4 regions of the Kitasatospora sp. NBC_00315 genome follow, and region 3 is predicted to be linked to each of the others. Evidence: riboswitches for the same ligand, from Rfam matches in the RefSeq annotation. Region 3 holds a riboswitch; each other region holds the start of a gene.
The links. Region 3 has a riboswitch for cobalamin ahead of OG823_RS32365 (HoxN/HupN/NixA family nickel/cobalt transporter). Riboswitches for the same ligand answer to the same signal wherever they lie in the genome.

Region 1 (4,742 bases), 4.6 Mb from region 3:
ACCCTTCTTCATCAGCGAGACCGCCTCCGAGGGCGAGAAGCGCCGGCGTTCGGACATCGACCAGCTCTTCGGCGGTCTGGCGGCCCACGACGACGTCATCGGTTTCGTCTGGTTCAACATCGTGAAGCGGTCGGACTGGCGCGTCGAGACCTCGGCGCAGTCCCTCGAGGACTACAAGAAACGCGCCTCCGACCCTCGCTACGGCTTCGACATCCGGAACCCATGATGCCCCCAGAGACCGACTCCTGGTTCACCCCGCAGCCGCCGGCCCGGACCCCGCCCGACGAGGCCGGGCAGGCCCGGCACCCCCGTACCGAGGAGCACGGCGCTCAGTGGTTCGAGCCGGCCGGCGACGATCCGTCCGAGGACGCCGGGTACGCGCCCCGACCGGTCGGCCACGGCGGGTACGGTCCGGCCCCTGACGGACCCCGGAGCGCCGACGAGGCCCGGGCCGTCCAGGAGCCCCGGAGCGCCGACGAGGCCCGGGCCGTCGAGCTGGCGCCCTACCGGATCCCGCGCGTCCCCGACACCGGCTGGGATCCGGCCCCGAGCCCCCGGCGGCGCTGGATCGGCCGCGGCCTGCTGTTCGGTGTGCTGGCCATCCAGGCGGCGCTCTCGCTGCGTCTGAACAGCGCCGCGCACCCGGACGAGGCGGTCTCGCTGATCGTCGGCCGCCAGGAGCTGGCCCGGCTGAGCGACGGCACCGCGGTCACCACCGACCTGATCCACCAGGTCACCGGACTGCCCTGGCTGTATCCGCCGCTGGCCGGCTTCGGCGTGAACGCCAGCGGTGTGTTCGGGGCCAGGCTGATCAGCCTGGTCTTCGCCCTGCTCACCACCACCCTGCTCTACTCGCTGACCCGACGGCTCTTCAACGAGCGCGCCGCCATCTGCGGTGCCGGGGCGTACGCCGTCCTGCAGTCCACCGTGGTCGTCGGCTTCTACGCCGCGCCGGACGCCCTCGCCGTCATGCTGGTGGCGCTCGCGGCCTGGCTGATCACGCTCACCGCCCGGGCCCCGGTGGTCACCGTGCTGCTGGCCGCGCCGGCCGCGGCGCTGGCGGCCGCGGTGGAGTACGCCTCGGTGCCGGCGCTGCCCGTCCTGCTCGCGCTGGCCCTGATCACCGCGTGGCCGCACCGGGGCGCCCTCCCCGCCGTGCTGCGCTCCCTCCTGCTCGGGCTGGGAACCGTCGGCGTGCTGCTGCCCTTCGGCATTCCGGCGGCCGTCTGGACGCACGCGACGATCCCGGCCCGAGGGACGCAGTCGGCCGGGTCGATCCTCCTCGCCGCCGTCCAGTGGGGCGGTCTGTTCACCGTGCTCGCCATCGCCGGAGCGGTCGCCTACGTCCGCCGGGAGCGGATGAACGAATCCCCCGACACCGACGCCGTCACCGCGTCGCGCCTGCGCCGGACCGCGCTCGGTGCGACCCTGTGCGCGGCGGCGCTGCTGATCCCCGCGCTGCACGCGTACCAGAACTCCTCGGCGGTGATGTTCCGCCACATCGGCTTCGGGATGCTCTTCGCGGCCCCGCTGGCCGGGGTGGGCATCACCCGGCTGGTCGGCGCGCACTTCCGCCACCCCCAGCTGGGCATCCTGGTCTGGGTCGCACTGCTCGCCCTGGGCCTGGACCAGGCGGCCCTGAGATTCCAGAACGGCCCCGACTCCGGCAGCCTGATGGGTGTCCTGCGCGCGAACGCCACGCCCCAGGGCCACTACCTCACCGAGGTCGACGGCCTGCCGGAGTACTACCTGGGCGGCGTCTCCCGGCCCGAGCAGTGGGTCTCGGCCCGGGCCGGGACGGACTACCAGGATCCGGCCGGGGTGAGGCACCAGGGACAGGACGGCACCGCGGCCGCCATCCGGGACGGCTACTTCACCCTGGTGGTGCTCGACAGCACCGCGCCGGCCGCCGTGACCAAGGTCATCACCGAGGCCGTCGAGAGCAGCGGGCGCTACCGTCTGATCGCGCAGTTCACCTCCACGACGGTCGACTCGGGCACCTACCGTGTGTTCCTCATGCACTGAGTGCAGCGACCGGCTTCCTGTGCGCAACACGCCAGTCGCCACTACATATGGGGCCGCGATAGTCAGCCGCCACTACATGTATGCTTTCCCTCGCTGTCGAAGCAGGGGAACCCGGTGGAAATCCGGGACTGCCCCGCAGCGGTGAGCGGGTGGCTGGGCCAGCATCCGCAAGTCCGATGACCTGCCGACGGTGTGCTCCAGGGCGTCCCCGCAGTCGCCAGCAGCACAGCAGTGACGTCCGGGCCTCGCGGGTGGGCCAGGGGGGTGATGTGCGCGCGCCGTCAGGTGTCCGCGCTGCGCTCCCCTGCGCCCAGACGGTCCGGTCCGCCCCCTCGCCGACCGCCGCCGCCAGGAGAGAAGCGCCTTGACCACCGCTGCCTCAGCCACCCTGCCCGCCCAGGGTTCCAGCACCTCCGCCCCGTCCGACCCGAAGGTCTCCGACCCGGGCGGAGCGCTCCTGCGGCTGCTGACCGACCGCAGCGCCGACCTGCCCGAGGTCGACCCCGGCCACGTCGCCGCCGCCGCCCTGCGCGGCCGCAACGCCGGCTCCGACTTCGCGGAGCTGCGCGGGCTGGCCGTCGAGGCCGCCGCGTCGATGATCGCCGAGGACCCGCAGTACTCGAAGCTCGCCGCCCGCCTGCTGGCGCTGGAGATCCAGGACGAGGCCGTCGGCCAGGGCGCCGTCTCCTTCTCCGCCTCGATCACCGTCGGCCACGCCGAGGGCCTGATCGGCGACGCCGCCGCCGCGTTCGTGGCGAAGCACGCCGACACGCTGGACGCGCTGATCGACCAGCGGGGCGACGACCGCTTCGAGTACTTCGGCCTGCGCACCGTGCAGTCGCGCTACCTGCTGCGCCACCCGATCACCCGCAAGGTGGTCGAGACCCCGCAGCACTTCCTGCTCCGCGTCGCGTCCGGCCTGGCGGTCGGCGACGACGAGCAGGCGGTGCGCGAGGTCGCCGAGCTGTACGCGCTGATGAGCGCGCTCTCGTACCTGCCGTCCTCGCCGACCCTGTTCAACTCGGGCACCCGGCACCCGCAGATGTCCAGCTGCTACCTGTTGGACTCGCCGCTGGACAACCTGGACTCGATCTACTCGCGCTACGCGCAGATCGCCCGGCTCTCCAAGCACGCCGGCGGCATCGGCCTGTCGTACTCCCGGATCCGCTCGCGCGGCTCGCTGATCCGGGGCACCAACGGCAAGTCCAACGGCATCGTGCCGTTCCTGCGCACCCTGGACTCCTCGGTGGCGGCGGTCAACCAGGGCGGCCGGCGCAAGGGCGCGGCCTGCGTCTACCTGGAGACCTGGCACGCGGACATCGAGGAGTTCCTGGAGCTGCGCGACAGCACCGGCGAGGAGGCGCGGCGCACCCACAACCTGAACCTCGCGCACTGGATCCCGGACGAGTTCATGCGCCGGGTCAACGCGGGCACCGACTGGTCGCTGTTCTCCCCGGCCGACGTCCCCGAGCTGGTCGACCTGTGGGGCGCCGAGTTCGACGCCGCCTACCTGGCGGCCGAGGCCGAGGGCAAGGCCCAGCGCACCATCCCCGCGCAGACGCTGTACGCCCGGATGATGCGCACCCTGGCGCAGACCGGCAACGGCTGGATGACCTTCAAGGACGCCTCCAACCGCGCCGCCAACCAGACCGCCGTGCCGGGCCGCACCGTGCACTCCTCGAACCTCTGCACCGAGATCATCGAGGTCACGGACGACTCCGAGACCGCCGTCTGCAACCTCGGCTCGGTCAACCTGGGCGCCCACGTGGCCCCCGGCGCCACCTCCGCCGACCTGCTGAACGCGATGGACTGGGAGCGGCTGGACACCACCGTGCGCACCGCGGTCACCTTCCTCGACCGCGTGGTGGACATCAACTTCTACCCGACCCCCGAGGCCGGCGCCTCCAACTCCCGCTGGCGGCCGGTGGGCCTGGGCGTGATGGGCCTGCAGGACGTCTTCTTCCGGCTGCGCCTGGACTTCGACTCCGCCGAGGCCAAGCGGCTCTCCACGCTGATCTCCGAGCGCATCATGCTGGTCGCCTACGAGCGCTCCAGCGAGCTGGCCGAGCAGCTGGGCCGGCACGAGGCGTACGCGGAGACCCGCGCCGCGCGCGGTCAGCTGCACATCGACCACTTCGAGACGGCCCCGCAGTGGGCGGAGCGCTGGAGCGCACTGCGCGCGCGGATCGCCGCGACCGGCCTGCGCAACTCGCTCCTGCTCGCCGTCGCACCGACCGCCACCATCGCCTCGATCGCGGGCGTCTACGAGTGCATCGAGCCGCAGGTGTCCAACCTGTTCAAGCGCGAGACCCTCTCCGGTGAGTTCCTCCAGGTCAACCCGTACCTGGTCCGCGAGCTGAAGGAGCTCGGCGTCTGGGACGCGCAGACCCGGGACGCGCTGCGCGAGGCCAACGGCTCCGTGCAGGAGCTCAACTGGCTGCCCGTCGAGGTGCGCTCGCTGTACCGCACCGCGTGGGAGCTGCCGCAGCGTGCGCTGATCGACCTGGCCGCCGCCCGGCAGCCGTACATCGACCAGAGCCAGTCGCTGAACCTCTTCATGGCCGCGCCCACCATCGGCAAGCTCAGCTCCATGTACGCGTACGCCTGGAAGGTCGGTCTCAAGACCACCTACTACCTGCGCTCGCGCCCGGCGACCCGGATCGCGCAGGCGGCCTCCGGCGCGGCCCGCGCGGCGGTCCCGGCCCCGGTCTCCGTGC
Region 2 (4,742 bases), 6.3 Mb from region 3:
GGTCAGCACCTCCTCGGCCTCCACCAGCGCCCGCCCGAGCCGGGCCGCGGCGGCGCTGACGGAGGTCACCCCCGGCACCACCTCGGTCGGGTAGCGGTGGGCCAGGCGCTTGTGCATGTGCTGGTAGGAGCCGTAGAAGAGCGGGTCGCCCTCGGCGAGCACCACCACGTCCCGGCCCGCGTCCAGGTGGGCGGCCAGCCGGGCGGCGGCCTCCTCGTAGAACTCGTCGATCGCGCCCCGGTAGCCGCCGGGGTGGTCGGTGGTCTCGACCGTGAGCGGGTAGACCAACTGCTCCTCTATCTGACCGTCCGTCAGATAGCGCTCGGCGATCGAGCGGGCGATCGAGCGGCCGTGCCGGGCACTGTGGTAGGCCACCACGTCGGCCTTGCCGATGAGTTCGGCGGCGCGGACGGTGACCAGCGACGGGTCACCCGGGCCCAGACCCACCCCGTAGAGCCGGCCGGGGCCGCCTGTCGTCGACTGAGGCTGCGTCACTCTTCTTCACTCGCAATCGCGTTGATGGCGGCGGCGGCCATGGCACTGCCGCCACGGCGGCCCCGGACCACCAGATGCTCCAGGGCGCTGGGGTGTTCGGCCAGGGCCTGCTTGGACTCGGCGGCGCCGATGAAGCCGACCGGGACGCCGATCACGGCGGCCGGGCGGGGCGCGCCCGCCTCGATCAGCTCCAGCAGCCGGAAGAGCGAGGTCGGCGCGTTGCCGACGGCGACCACCGCGCCCTCCAGCCGGGGCAGCCACAGCTCCATCGCGGCGGCGCTGCGGGTGTTGCCCATCTTCCTCGCCAGCTCGGGGACGGAGGGGTCGGAGAGCGTGCAGAGCACCTCGTTGCCGGCGGGCAGCCGCTTGCGGGTCACCCCGCTGGCGACCATCGAGACGTCACACAGGATCGGGGCGCCGGCGCGCAGCGCCCGGCGCGCGTCGGCGACCACGTTCGGGGACCAGAGCAGGTCCCGCACCAGGTCGGTCATGCCGCACGCGTGGATCATGCGCACCGCGACCTGGGAGACGTCGGCGGGCAGACCCGCCAGATCGGCCTCGGCCCGGATGGTGGCAAAGGACTCGCGGTAGATGGCCGCCCCGTCCCTCTCGTACTCGATCACTTCGTCCTCCGGGCCCGGGCCACTGCGTCGGGCATCTGTTGCGTTGTCGTTGACTGAGAGGCGGACGGAGCGTGCGGGCGGCGTACCGCCACCTCGTACCCGTCCCCCGTGGCGAGCACGTCCACCCACTCCCCCGCCGGGTGCCCGCACCGCCGCGCGCACCCGGACCAGTGCACGGGCAGCAGGCGCGCCCCGGGCCCGGCGGGCGGCCCGGCGGCCGCCAGCGCGCGCGCCGCGTCGCCGCGGACGTCCGCCAGCGACTTCGCGCAGCCCGGCGTCCCGGTGCAGGCCATCGCCAGCTCCCAGGGCGAGTGCGGATCCAGGCCCAGCCCGGCGGCCGACAGCCGCCCGGCCCACTCGCGGGCGCCGTCCGGCGCCAGTCCGGGCAGGACCACGCCGCGCCAGGGGGTCACCCGGAGCTCACCGGCGCCCTGCTCCGCCGCCCGGGCGAGCAGCCGCCACGCCCCGGCCGGCGCGCGCCCGAAGCGCAGGCCCGCCGAGAGCGCGTGCCGTCCGTCGGGCCCGGGCACCGGACCGGCCTGCGGCAGCGTCCCCGCGAGCGCCGGCAGCGGCGCGGCGACGAGGCCGGGCACGGTGAGCCGGGTGCCGTCCGGGTCCGCCTCGCGGATCCGCCAGGCCCCGGTGCCGGTGGCCCCGAGCAGCGCGAGGAAGGCCCCGGCGGCGGCCAGCGCCGCAGCGACGGCCTCGCCGGCCGGCACCCGCAGCGCACCGGTGGCACGGCCGAGGCGCAGGAGTGCCCCGCCGCCCGGCGCTGCGATCAATGTCACATCGGCGTCGAGCCCGGCGACGTCGCCCCGGCCGTCGTCGAGCGCGAAGAGGAATCGGCCGGAGAGGGCGGCGGACCAGTCGGCGGCGCACAGCGCCGCGTCCAGTTCGCGGGCCCAAATCGTCACGTCCGCAGACCCGTTGCCGTCGAGGCCGGCGAGCGGCGTGGCGACGATGTTGCGGATCCGCTCGTGCCGCTCGGAGGGCAGCAGTCCGGCCGCGCGCAGCCGGTCGCCGAGCTCCGGACCGCAGCCCTCGGACAGGCCGCGCAGTTGGACGTTGCCGCGCGAGGTGGTCTCCAGCCGGCCGTCACCGAGCGCCTCTGCGGCGTCGGCCAGCACATCCGCCTGACGGAACGTCAGGAGACCACCGGGCAGGCGTACTCGGGCGAGCGCGCCGTCGTCGGCCGTATGTAGGCGAAGGGCCCCCGGGCACGCGTCCTCGCGCGCCCGGCCGGGCCCGCCGGGGCCCGGTTCCGCGGGGTCGGGTGAGGGTGACATGGCCGCGAGCATACCCAGGAACCGCCCCGGGACTCTGTCCCGTGGATCACCTGTACCGCCTACTATGCTCCCGGGCGGATCCTTCGGGGTCCGCTCACGCCAGAGACGGCGCAAAGGGGAGGAAACCGGTGCAAACCCGGTGCGGTCCCGCCACTGTGACCACGGTTCACCAGCCGTGGGAGCCAGGAACTCCTGCCGTCCCGACTCCGCCTGCCCCCGGCAGGAGGTACCCCCACGGGGCGCGGACCCCGAGGAAGGCTCCACCTATGCGCCGCCGCACGCCTGTGCCCGGGCTCCCGCCCGCGGCCACGCCCATGGCTCTGCCCCTGCCCGCCCACGAGGCCGGGAGGGCCTTCGCGTGATCCTGCTTCTGTCGACCTCGGACACCGACCTGCTGAGCGCCCGCGCCGCCGCGGGACCGGTCCCCTTCCGGCTGGGCAACCCGGCCCGGCTCACCGCGGACGACCTCCCCGGCCTGCTGGAGGACACCGATCTGGTGGTCGTCCGCCTGCTCGGTGGCCGCCGGGCCTGGCAGGAGGGCCTGGACGCGCTGCTGGCCGGCCCCCGCCCGGTGATCGTGCTCACCGGCGAACAGGCGCCGGACGCCCAGCTGATGGAGCTCTCCACCGTCCCGGCCGGGATCGCCGCCGAGGCGCACGCCTACCTCGCGCACGGCGGCCCGGCCAACCTCGCCGAGCTCGGCGCCTTCCTCTCCGACACCGTGCTGCTCACCGGCCACGGCTTCGCCGCCCCGGCGTCGGCCCCCGAGTGGGGCCCGCTGGAGCGCACCCCGAGCGCCGGGAACGCCGACGGCCCGGTGATCGCGGTGCTCTACTACCGGGCCCACCACATGAGCGGCAACACCGCCTTCGTCGAGACGCTGTGCCGGGCCATCGAGGACAAGGGCGCCCGCCCGCGCCCGCTGTACTGCTCCTCGCTGCGCGGCGCGGAGGCCGAGCTGCTGGCGGAGCTGGGGCAGGCCGACGCGATCGTCACCACCGTGCTGGCGGCCGGCGGCACCCGCCCCGCCGACGCCTCGGCCGGCGGCGACGAGGAGGCCTGGGACGCGGGCGCGCTGGCCGCGCTCGACCGCCCGATCCTGCAGGCCCTCTGCCTCACCTGGTCGCGCGCCGCCTGGGAGGCCAGCGACGACGGCCTGTCCCCGCTGGACACCGCCACCCAGGTCGCCGTGCCCGAGTTCGACGGCCGCCTGATCACCGTCCCGTTCTCGTTCAAGGAGCTGGACGAGGACGGCCTGACCGTCTACGCCGCGGACCCGGAGCGGGCCGCCCGGGTGGCCGGCATCGCGGTGCGGCACGCCCGGCTGCGGTACATCCCGGCCGCCGAGCGACGGTTGGCGCTGGTGCTGTCCGCGTACCCGACCAAGCACGCCCGGGTCGGCAACGCGGTCGGGCTGGACACCCCCGCCAGCGCGATCCGCCTGCTGGAGCGGCTGCGGGCGGAGGGCATGGACCTCGGCCCGCTGGACGGCCCGGACGCCCTGCCCGGTCTCGCACCCGCGCCCGAGGGCGACGAGAGCCACGAGGGCGACGCGCTGATCCACGCGCTGATCGCGGCCGGCGGCTACGACCAGGACTGGCTGACCGAGGACCAGCTCTCCCGCAACCCCGTGCGGATCCCCGCCGCCGACTACCGCCGCTGGTACGCCGAGCTGCCCGAGGGCCTGCGCGAGCAGGTCGAGCGGCACTGGGGCCCGGCCCCGGGCGAGCTGTACGTGGACCGCAGCCGCAACCCCGAGGGCGACATCGTGCTGGCCGGCCTGCGCGCCGGGAACCTGCTGGTGCTGATCCAGCCGCCGCGCGGCTTCGGAGAGAACCCGGTGGCCATCTACCACGACCCGGACCTGCCGCCCTCGCACCACTACCTGGCCGCCTACCGCTGGATCGCGGCCGCCCGGGAGGACGGCGGTTTCGGCGCCGACGCCGTCGTCCACCTGGGCAAGCACGGCAACCTGGAGTGGCTGCCCGGCAAGACCGCCGCGCTCTCCGCCGACTGCGGTCCGGACGCCGCGCTCGGCGACCTGCCGCTGGTCTACCCCTTCCTGGTGAACGACCCGGGCGAGGGCACCCAGGCCAAGCGCCGCGCGCACGCCACCCTGGTCGACCACCTGGTGCCGCCGATGGCCCGCGCCGAGAGCTACGGCGACATCGCGCGCCTGGAGCAGCTGCTCGACGAGCACGCCAACATCGCCGCGATGGACCCGGCCAAGCTGCCGGCCGTCCGGGCCCAGATCTGGACACTGATCCAGGCCGCCCGCCTGGACCACGACCTCGGTCTGGACGAGCGTCCCGAGGACGACGGCTTCGACGACTTCCTG
Region 3 (4,742 bases):
CCCGCTGGAGCAGGAGCAGTACCGGCCGGCCGGACCGGGGGAGCCCTGGTACCCGCCGCAGCACCGGACCCGCCGGTGCAGGGAGTGCGTGGCGGCGCTGCGGAGCCAGTGAGAGCGCCCGTCGCCGGGGTCGGCGGCTCGGGGAGCCGTCCGCGACCACCGCCCGGCGTACGACGGTGAGGGCTGACCGGTGTGGCCACCCCTCATACCCCGGCGGACGGCCCGGCCGCGCTCCGGACGGTCGTGCGGATTCCTAGAGGCCCTGCCAGGTCGGCTTGGCGGCGTAGGTGTCGCGGAAGTAGCCGGCGAGCTTGAGCCCCGAGGCGGCCGCCTCGTCCACGACCACGGTGGCGTGCGGGTGCAGCTGGAGCGCCGAGGCCGGGACGGCGGCGGCGAGCGGGCCCTCGACCGCGAGGGCGACGGCCTCGGCCTTCGCCTCGCCGGTGGCCAGCAGCACCAGGTGGCGGGCCTCCAGGATGGTGCCGATGCCCTGGGTGAGCACGTGGTGGGGGACGTCGTCCAGGCTGTCGAAGAACCGCGCGTTGTCCTCGCGGGTCTGCCGGGTGAGCGTCTTGATCCGGGTGCGGGAGGCGAGCGAGGAGCACGGCTCGTTGAAGCCGATGTGGCCGTCGGTGCCGATCCCCAGCAGCTGGAGGTCCACGCCGCCGGCCTCGGCCAGCGCCCGGTCGTAGGCGATGGCGGCCGCGGCGATGTCCTCGGCGTTGCCGTCCGGGCCGAGGAAGGAGTCCTCGGGCAGGCCGAGCGGCTCGACCACCTCGCGCAGGACGACCGAACGGTAGGACTCGGGGTGGCCCGCCGGCAGGCCGACGTACTCGTCCAGCTGGCAGACCCGCGCGCGGGAGGTGTCCAGCGACCCGGCCCGCACCCGGGCGGCCAGCGCCTGGTAGATCGGCAGCGGGGTCGAACCCGTGGCCACACCGAGCAGCGCGTCGGGCTTGACGGACAGCAGGTCGGCGATCGCCGCGGCGATGAGCTCGCCGCCGGCGGCGGCGTCGGGGACGATCACGATTTCCATGCGGGGGCCACCATTCCTGAACGACGTAGAGGTATAGACCATTCTGCTGTGTATACCCCTCCCAGGTCCACCCCGGCCCCGGTCGGACGGGGTCGGGACCGGGTGCGGATCTGGCCCCGAGCGTCGTCCGGTGCGCTGTTCGGTCAGCCGGTCAGCCGGTCAGCCGGTCAGCCGGTCAGCGGGTCAGCGGGTCAGCGGGTCAGCGGGTCAGCCGGTCGGACCGGCCGGCCTGCTCCGCCCTGTCGGCCCAGCGCCGTTCGACGCCGGCCATCCGCCAGTAGCCGAGGGCGCACGCCCAGACGACCACGAAGAGGCCGACGATGACGTAGCCCACGTTGTCCAGGCTGATGTCGGAGATCCAGCCGGTGACCGGGTCGGTGAGGTCGAGCTTGTCGTGCAGGACGCTGACCAGCTCGATGGTGCCGATGAGGAAGGCGACGGCGATCGAGAGGCCGGTGATGGTGAGGTTGTAGTAGACCTTGCGGACGGGGTTGGAGAACGCCCAGTGGTAGGCGAAGTTCATGAAGGTGCCGTCGAGGGTGTCGAACAGGCTCATGCCGCAGGCGAACAGCAGGGGCAGGCAGAGGATCGCGTACCAGGGCAGTCCGGAGGCCGCGCCGGAGCCGGCCATCACCATCAGGGTGACCTCGGTGGCGGTGTCGAAGCCCACGCCGAACAGCATGCCCAGCGGGAACATCTGGCCCGGGCGGGTGATGGACCTGGTCAGCCGGCCGAGAATGCGGTTCATGAAGCCGCGCTGGTCGAGGTGCTTCTCCAACTGCCTCTCGTCGAACTCGCCCGCGCGCATCGCCCTGTACACCTTGTGGATTCCCACCAGCGCAACCAGGTTGAGTGCGGCGATCAGGTAGAGGAAGGCGCCCGAGACGCTGGTGCCGATCACGCCGAGCGCGTTGTGGACCGGGGAGTTCTCGTCGACCAGGGTGCCGGCGACCTTGGCTCCCGCCGCGATCAGTGCGGCCAGCAGCATGACGACGCTGGAGTGGCCGAGGGCGAACCAGAAGCCGACCGAGACCGGGCGCTTGCCGTCGGCCATCAGCTTGCGGGTGGTGTTGTCGATCGCTGCGATGTGGTCGGCGTCGAAGGCGTGCCGCATGCCGAGGGTGTACGCGGTGATGCCGAGGCCGACGCCGAAGACCTGGGTGCCGACTGCGTAGTGGTTGGGCGCGACGAGCAGGAACAGGGTGCCGAAGGCCACCACGTGCATGGCGGCGATGGCGGCGAGCAGGCCGCCGGTCCGGATGGTGTCCCTGCGCTCCCAGCGCGGTCCGGGTCGCGACTGCTGCGGTGACTGCGTTGACTGCGGTGACTGCGGTGACTGCGCCGGTCGGGTCGAACGGGGTGCGCGGGGTGATCGGGGGGTGTCTCCGGTCAGGGTCATGCTCGGCGGCCTCTCCAGCTCCTCGATGGGGGCACCCCCGGCGTGGGCCGGGGGAGTCGTGCATGCCGTGGCCGGTCTCCTGGCTTCGGGCATGCCTCCCGACCGGCGTACCGGCTGAGGGGCGTCGCATCGCCATCCGGCCTTCCCGGGGCCTGGCGGCTCCGGTGGCTGTCCGCGCGGAGGCGGGCACGATGGGGACACTTCCCGTTCACAGTGGCGAGGGCCGCTCCGGACTGGACCCTGACGGGCCGGCACCGGAATTCCCGAACACCACGGCGAGGAACACGGTAGGTGCTGGCCTCGGAGATCGACAAGTCTGCGCAGTTGCGCAGATATTGCAACAAGAGTTTCCGGAGGTCGCCGGACCGGCGTGCAGCACGGCCGGACGGCGGCACAGCTGAGGGGGCGGCAGCGGCGTGGCCACACGCGCCAGTCCGGCCCGGCAGCGGCTCACGGGCGAGCGGACGAGCGGACGACCTGACGGTGGGTGACCGGGCGCGGTGTGACCGGGTGACCGGGTGACGGGGTGACGAGGGTGGCCGGGGCAGGCGGGTACGCGGTCAAGGCTCAGCGGCAGCGGCAGCGGCAGCGGCAGCGGCAGCGGCAGCGGGCGCGGGGCAGCGGCCGGGGGCACGGGAACACGGGCCAGGCCCACCGGGCGGCCGGTCCCGCCGCTACGACCGCCGGGCGTCCGCCCGTGCCCGAGTGCTCAGGGCCGACGGCTGAGGCGTGTCCCCACGAGGGCATGCGGTCGGGCAGGCGGCGGCCCGCCGCGTCGGGGGCGGGTCAGGGACGCGCCAGCCGGCGTTCGCCGCCCGCTCCCGGCTGGTAGGCCAGGCCGTAGTGCCGGAAGACGGCCTCCTCGTCCTCGGCGGGCAGGATGTCGTCCGTGCCGATCGCCGGTGCGTCCTTCACGAGGGACTTGTCGTAGCCGACCTTCAGATAGCCGGGCCCGACGACCGCGTCCTCGATGGGGACGAAGACCAGGCGGTGGCGGGTGGGCAGGCCGATCTGGACCGTGGCCATGGCCGGCAGGTCGGTGACGGTGTCGACGTAGACGGCCTCCAACGTGCCGATCTTTCGCCCGCCGGTGTCGACGACGTCGTGGGTCCGCCACTCGCGGATATCGCCTACCTGGATCACCGTGACTCCCTTCACGCGGTTGGTCCCGCACTGCCGTCCGACCGGCGGCCCGCACTTCAGCTTGCCCCGGACAGGTCGCGCGCACCACCGGCGCGGCCGCTCCGAGCCGGGCGGCGGGGCCCAGCAGGTGCCGAAACCCCAGCCGGACGGCAGAGTCGAAAGAAGAGTCGAAAGGTGCCCGGTGTCAGCCGGGCGCACCCGGCGTCGCCGTTTCCCACGTGGAACCCGCCACCCCGGGGAACCCGCCCCACCCCGGGGAACCCGCCCCACCGCGGGGGACCCGACGAGAGGAGGCCGAGTCACCGTGCACGCATCCCCACCACCCGAGTCCGCCCGGCCGGCGCGGCAGCGGACCGATCCCGGCGTGGTCGCCGGGCGCGTCGCCGAGCGGCGGGCCCACCTCGGTCTGTCGGAGGCGGATCTGGCCGTACGGGCCGGTATGGCGCCGCCGTACCTGGAGCATCTGCTCGAAGCCGGTCCGGAGTTCGACCCGGGAGGCTACCTGCGGATCGCCGCAGCCCTGCGGACGACCTACCAGGACCTGCTCGAAGGGCGCAGCGACCTGCCGCCGGGGCAGAGCGGAGCGTCGCCGCGTCCCGTCCTGATCCATCTCAACGGTGCCGAGTGCTGGGACCTGCTCGGCAGTCACGGTGTCGGCCGGATCGCCCTTCCGGGCGAACCCGGGCCGGTGGTCCTCCCCGTCAACTACACGGTCGACGTGGAGACGGTCGTCTACCGGACGAACCCGCGTGGCGCCGCCGCGGTCGAGGCCGGTACCGGTCTCTCCTTCCAGGCCGACCGCATCGACGACCGCCTGAGCCAGGGGTGGAGCGTGCTCGTGGTCGGCACGGCCGAGCACATCGAGGACCCCGAGACCGTTCGGCTTCTCACCGAGGCGAAGGCCGCGGAGCCCTGGGCGGGCGGAAGCCGACCGCTGTGGATCCGGATCCGGCCGGAACGGGTCTCCGGCCGACGGATCGGAACCCTCTGAGGCCCGGTCCGTCCACCGCCCGGTCCGTCCACCGCCCGGTCCGTCCCACGCTCCGCGCCGACCCCCGGGCAGGGCGGTGCTCTCCCGTCCGGGGGGGGTGCCGTCCGGTCCGGGAAACGAGGGGAGGAAGGCCCCGGACCGCCGCAGGAGGGGGGTTCCGCGGCGGTTCCGGG
Region 4 (4,742 bases), 900 kb from region 3:
ACTGTTCAGGCCGGTCGGCCGAGTCCACCCGGTGTCCGAGTCGAGGACCCGGGCCGACGGGGGGCACCTGATCGGGCGAACGGATCCGGGAGGGGCCAACCGGGGCAAGCCGCATGCGTCGTGCCCCGGCCCCGGCCGCAGTGCGCGGGCGCCCCGGTTCAGGGCGCGGTGGCTTCCCAGGCCGCCTCGATCATCCGGAAGACCTCGTCCACCGTGGCCTCGGGATCGTCCGCCCGGCAGGCGAGCGCGTAGGCGTCGATGGCGAACCGCGCGGTCGCCCGGCAGGCCGTCGTACTCCGGGTCAGGTGGGGATCGGCGGCCAGTGCCGCTGCCAGCGCCTGCGCGTGACGCAGGCTCATCGACTCCTCGTACTCCCGCAGGGCGGGCGATCCCTCGATCATGCGTCGGACGGGTGCACTGCCCTCCGCCGTGCAGTGCCGCACCAGGGCCTGGACCTCGCGGTGCAGTGCCGGGACGGGCGGGTCGAGCGGAGGCCGGTCGATCACCGCCCGCGTGAGGCGCTGCTCGAAGTCCTGGTCGCGCTCGAACACCAGGGCCTCCTTCGAGGCGAAGTGGGCGAAGACGGTGGTGACGGCCACGTCGGCCTCGGCTGCCACGTCACGGATGCCCACGGCGTCGTACCCGCGCTCCAGGAAGAGGCGCAGCGCCGTGTCGGCGATCTTCTGGCGCGTCACGGCCTTCTTGCGGTCGCGGCGTCCGGGCGGCTCGGTCATGCCATGACCCTACCAGGTATGAATCAATAACTGTTGTGAAACACTAACTGTTAGGTCTATCTTCGGCCGCATGAGGAAAATCAGCTTCGCCGAGTTCGGCGGTCCCGAGGTCCTGCAACTGGTGGAAGCCGAGGAGCCCCACGCGGGCCCCGGTCGGATACGCATCGCCGTACGGGCGGCGGGTGTCAACCCCGTCGACTGGAGGATCCGGGAGGGCCAGGTTCTGGGAGCCCATCCGGTCGAGCTGCCCGCCGGGCTCGGACTGGACGCCGCCGGGGTGGTGGACGAGGTCGGTGAGGGCGTCGAGGGGGTCGAGGTCGGCGACCGCGTGTTCGGCGAAGGTGCCGACACGTACGCCGAATTCGCTGTGCTGTCGGCCTGGGCCCGGATGCCCGAGGGGCTGCCCTTCGAGGAGGCGGCCGGGTACCCGTCGGTGGTGGAGACCGCGCTGCGCGTCATCCGCGAGGTCGGCGTGCGGCCCGGCCAGACACTGCTGGTCAGCGGCGCGTCCGGCGGCGTCGGGTCGGCGGTGCTGCAGATCGCGCGCGCGCGCGGCATCGCGGTGATCGGCACGGCCGGGGCTGCGAACCAGGACTACCTGCGCGGCCTGGGCGCCCTCGCCACGACCTACCACGAGGGCTGGGTCGACCGGGTGCGGCTTTTCGGCCGGGTCGACGCGGCCCTCGACCTGGCCGGCTCGGGCGTCATCCGCGAACTCGTCGAGCTGACAGGGCACCCGCGCAAGGTCGTCTCCATCGCCGACCTCGGCGCGCCGCAGCTGGGCGTCCGGTTCTCCGGCGTGGCCGGGAGCGTGCCGGACGCGCTCGCCGAGGCCGTCGACCTCATCTCCACGGGCAGACTCCACATCCCGGTCGAGAAGTCGTACCCGCTCACCGAGGCAGCGGCGGCGCACACCGACAGCCGCCTCGGTCATACCCGGGGGCGCCGGGTCCTGGTCGTCTGAGGCGCGGCCCGCGCGGCATTCCGCAGCCGCGCGGCCCGCTCGGCGTCCCGCGCCGACCGGCCGGTCACCAGCGGGTGGGGGAGCGGCGTCGGACGAAGCGGGCAGACGCGCCTCGCCCGCCAGGGCGACCGCGGCGCCCTCCGCCGGGATCCGGTTCGGGCCGTCGGCCCTTCCGGGGGGCCGGTCGCCGCCCGGTGCGGAGGCGGCCAGGACATCGCCTGTCCCGCTCGTCGGTCCGGGCGGTGGGCGGGGGATCTCACGGACGCGCGGCCGGCGTACTAGGCTGTGGCTCGCAGTTGGTTCGCCCTGTCCGCCAGGCAGGTGCGTCGTAAGAGGGAACCCGGTGTGAATCCGGGACTGCCCCGCAGCGGTGAGTGGGAACGACCGCCGTCACATGCACTGGGCCCCAGCGGGGCCCGGGAAGCGACGGCCAGTAGGTGCCGGACAGGCCGAAGGCCCGACCGGTGTGCCCATGAGTCCGAAGACCTGCCACTGCCCGTGTGCGACCGCACGCGGTGATCTCGGTGACCTCGTGGGCGGGTCGGCGGAGCGGGCGGGCCCATCCCGGTGCCACGCCCCGACTGCTGTTCCTTCGTGCCCCCGTGCCCTCCCGGGATCGCAACGCGACTCGCGAAGGAGAGTTCCGTGTCACCGAGTTCGACCACACCGCCGGCCACCGTCCACGGCTACCCGCGTCAGGGCCCGAACCGAGAGCTGAAGAAGGCGATCGAGGGGTACTGGGCGGGGCGCGTCACCGCGGCCGACCTGCGCACCGCCGCCGCCGGGCTGCGCCGCGACACCTGGCGGCGCCTCACCGAGGCCGGTATCGCCGAAGTGCCCACCGGGGACTTCTCGTTGTACGACCACGTGCTCGACGCCACCGTCGCGGTGGGCGCCGTTCCGGAGCGGCACCGCGCCGCCGTCGAGGCGGATCCGCTGGACGGGTACTTCGCCATGGCCCGCGGCACCCAGGCGGTCGCACCGCTGGAGATGACCAAGTGGTTCGACACCAACTACCACTATCTCGTGCCCGAGTTGGGACCGGACACCGCATTCGCCGCCAACTCGTCCAAGGCGGTCGGCGAACTGCGCGAGGCGATCGCGCTGGGCCACACCGCACGGCCGGTCCTGGTCGGCCCGCTGACCTACCTGCTGCTCGCCAAGCCCGCCCCCGGGGTGGCGGCGGACTTCCGGCCGCTGACCCTGCTGGACCGCCTGCTGCCCGTCTACGCCGAGCTCCTGGCGGACCTGCGAGCGGCCGGCGCCGAGTGGGTCCAGCTGGACGAGCCCGCGCTCGTCCAGGACCGCAGCCCGGCGGAGTTGAACGCCGCGGCGCGGATCTACCGTGACCTCGGCGCTCTCGCGGACCGACCCAGGATCCTGGTCGCGACGTACTTCGGCCGAGCCGGTGAGGCCCTGCCGATCCTGGCCAGGGCCCCGATCGAGGGCGTCGCCCTCGACTTCACCGGGCCCGGCGCCGCCAACCTGGACGAACTCGCCGCCGTCGGCGGCCTGCCCGGCAAGCGCCTGGTCGCGGGGGTGGTGGACGGCCGCAACATCTGGATCAACGACCTGGAGAAGTCGCTCGCCACCCTGGCCACCCTGCTCGGCCTGGCCGACCGGGTGGACGTCGCGCCGTCCTGCTCCCTGCTGCACGTCCCGCTCGACGCCGACGCGGAGCGCGACCTCGACCCGCAGGTCGCCCGCTGGCTGGCCTTCGCCCGCCAGAAGACCGACGAGACCGTGCTGCTCGCCAGGGCCCTGAGCCAGGGCACGCACACCCTGACGGCCGAACTGGCGGCCAACCGCGCCGACCTGGCCTCCCGCGCCGCCTCCGCGCTCACCCACGACCCGGCCGTCCGCGCCCGGGCCGGCGCCGCCACGGCGGAGCACGCCCGCCGGGCCCGGACCTATCCCGAGCGGGCCGAGGCCCAGCGGGCCCGGCTGGGCCTGCCGTTGCTGCCGACCACCACCATCGGCTCCTTCCCGCAGACCACCGAACTGCGCACCGCCCGCGCCGACCTGCGCGCCGGGCGCCTCGGCGCCGACGGCTACCGCGAGCGGATGGAGGCCGAGGTCCGCGAGGTGATCGCCTACCAGGAGAAGGCCGGCCTGGACGTCCTCGTCCACGGTGAACCCGAACGCAACGACATGGTCCAGTACTTCGCCGAACAGCTCACCGGCTACCTCGCCACCAGGCACGGCTGGGTGCAGTCCTACGGCACCCGCTACGTCCGCCCGCCGGTCCTGGCCGGCGACATCTCCCGTCCGCACCCGATGACCGTCGACTGGTACCGCTTCGCACAGGATCTGACGGACCGTCCGGTCAAGGGCATGCTCACCGGCCCGGTCACCATGCTCGCCTGGTCCTTCGTCCGCGACGACCAGCCCCTCGCCGACACCGCCCGCCAGGTCGCCCTCGCCCTGCGCGAGGAGGTCACCGACCTGGAGGCCGCCGGCGCCGCCGTCATCCAGGTGGACGAGCCCGCCCTGCGCGAAACCCTCCCGCTGCGCGCCGCGGACCGCCCGGCCTACCTGGCCTGGGCCACCGGGGCCTTCCGTCTCAGCACCTCGGGCGTGCGGGCGGACACCCAGATCCACACCCACATGTGCTACGCCGAGTTCGGCGAGATCATGACCGCGATCGACGAGCTCGACGCGGACGTGATCTCCCTGGAGGCGGCCCGCTCGCACATGCAGGTCGCCCACGAGCTGGCCGGGGCCGGCTACCCCCGTGAGGTCGGGCCGGGCGTCTACGACATCCACTCCCCGCGGGTGCCCGGCACCGAGGAGGCCGCCGCCCTGCTCCGCGCCGGCCTGGCGGCCATTCCCGCCGAGCGGCTCTGGGTCAACCCCGACTGCGGACTGAAGACCCGCGGCTGGCCGGAGACCCGGGCCTCCCTGGAGCACCTGGTCGAAGCGGCGCGCCTGGTCCGGGCGGAGCTGACCGGCTGACGAGGACGCCGGGGACCGGCCGGGCGCCCGCACACGGCCCGGCCCGTCCCCGGCCCGTCCCCGGCCCGGCCCGGCCCCGGCACTCCCGG

Region 1: it holds a riboswitch for cobalamin, as region 3 does, so the genes downstream of both, OG823_RS12770 (ribonucleoside-diphosphate reductase subunit alpha) here and OG823_RS32365 (HoxN/HupN/NixA family nickel/cobalt transporter) in region 3, are expected to answer to the same signal.
Region 2: it holds a riboswitch for cobalamin, as region 3 does, so the genes downstream of both, cobN (cobaltochelatase subunit CobN) here and OG823_RS32365 (HoxN/HupN/NixA family nickel/cobalt transporter) in region 3, are expected to answer to the same signal.
Region 4: it holds a riboswitch for cobalamin, as region 3 does, so the genes downstream of both, metE (5-methyltetrahydropteroyltriglutamate--homocysteine S-methyltransferase) here and OG823_RS32365 (HoxN/HupN/NixA family nickel/cobalt transporter) in region 3, are expected to answer to the same signal.

What each region holds. Positions count from the first base shown of each region.
Region 1 covers NZ_CP108025.1:3,197,892-3,202,633, forward strand. Annotated here, with positions in the region: gene OG823_RS12760 (glycoside hydrolase family 26 protein) at 1-226, shown strand, start outside; gene OG823_RS12765 (glycosyltransferase family 39 protein) at 223-2,025, shown strand; cobalamin riboswitch at 2,089-2,229, shown strand; gene OG823_RS12770 (ribonucleoside-diphosphate reductase subunit alpha) at 2,414-4,742, shown strand, end outside.
Region 2 covers NZ_CP108025.1:1,507,927-1,512,668, forward strand. Annotated here, with positions in the region: gene OG823_RS06300 (precorrin-2 C(20)-methyltransferase) at 1-495, opposite strand, end outside; gene OG823_RS06305 (precorrin-8X methylmutase) at 492-1,118, opposite strand; gene cobG (precorrin-3B synthase) at 1,115-2,416, opposite strand; cobalamin riboswitch at 2,494-2,619, shown strand; gene cobN (cobaltochelatase subunit CobN) at 2,763-4,742, shown strand, end outside.
Region 3 covers NZ_CP108025.1:7,795,801-7,800,542, forward strand. Annotated here, with positions in the region: gene OG823_RS32355 (hypothetical protein) at 1-112, shown strand, start outside; gene OG823_RS32360 (glucosamine-6-phosphate deaminase) at 254-1,036, opposite strand; gene OG823_RS32365 (HoxN/HupN/NixA family nickel/cobalt transporter) at 1,236-2,435, opposite strand; cobalamin riboswitch at 2,487-2,725, opposite strand; gene OG823_RS32370 (PRC-barrel domain-containing protein) at 3,222-3,578, opposite strand; gene OG823_RS32375 (pyridoxamine 5'-phosphate oxidase family protein) at 3,883-4,569, shown strand.
Region 4 covers NZ_CP108025.1:6,895,505-6,900,246, forward strand. Annotated here, with positions in the region: gene OG823_RS28965 (TetR/AcrR family transcriptional regulator) at 159-734, opposite strand; gene OG823_RS28970 (NADP-dependent oxidoreductase) at 805-1,698, shown strand; cobalamin riboswitch at 1,979-2,207, shown strand; gene metE (5-methyltetrahydropteroyltriglutamate--homocysteine S-methyltransferase) at 2,344-4,653, shown strand.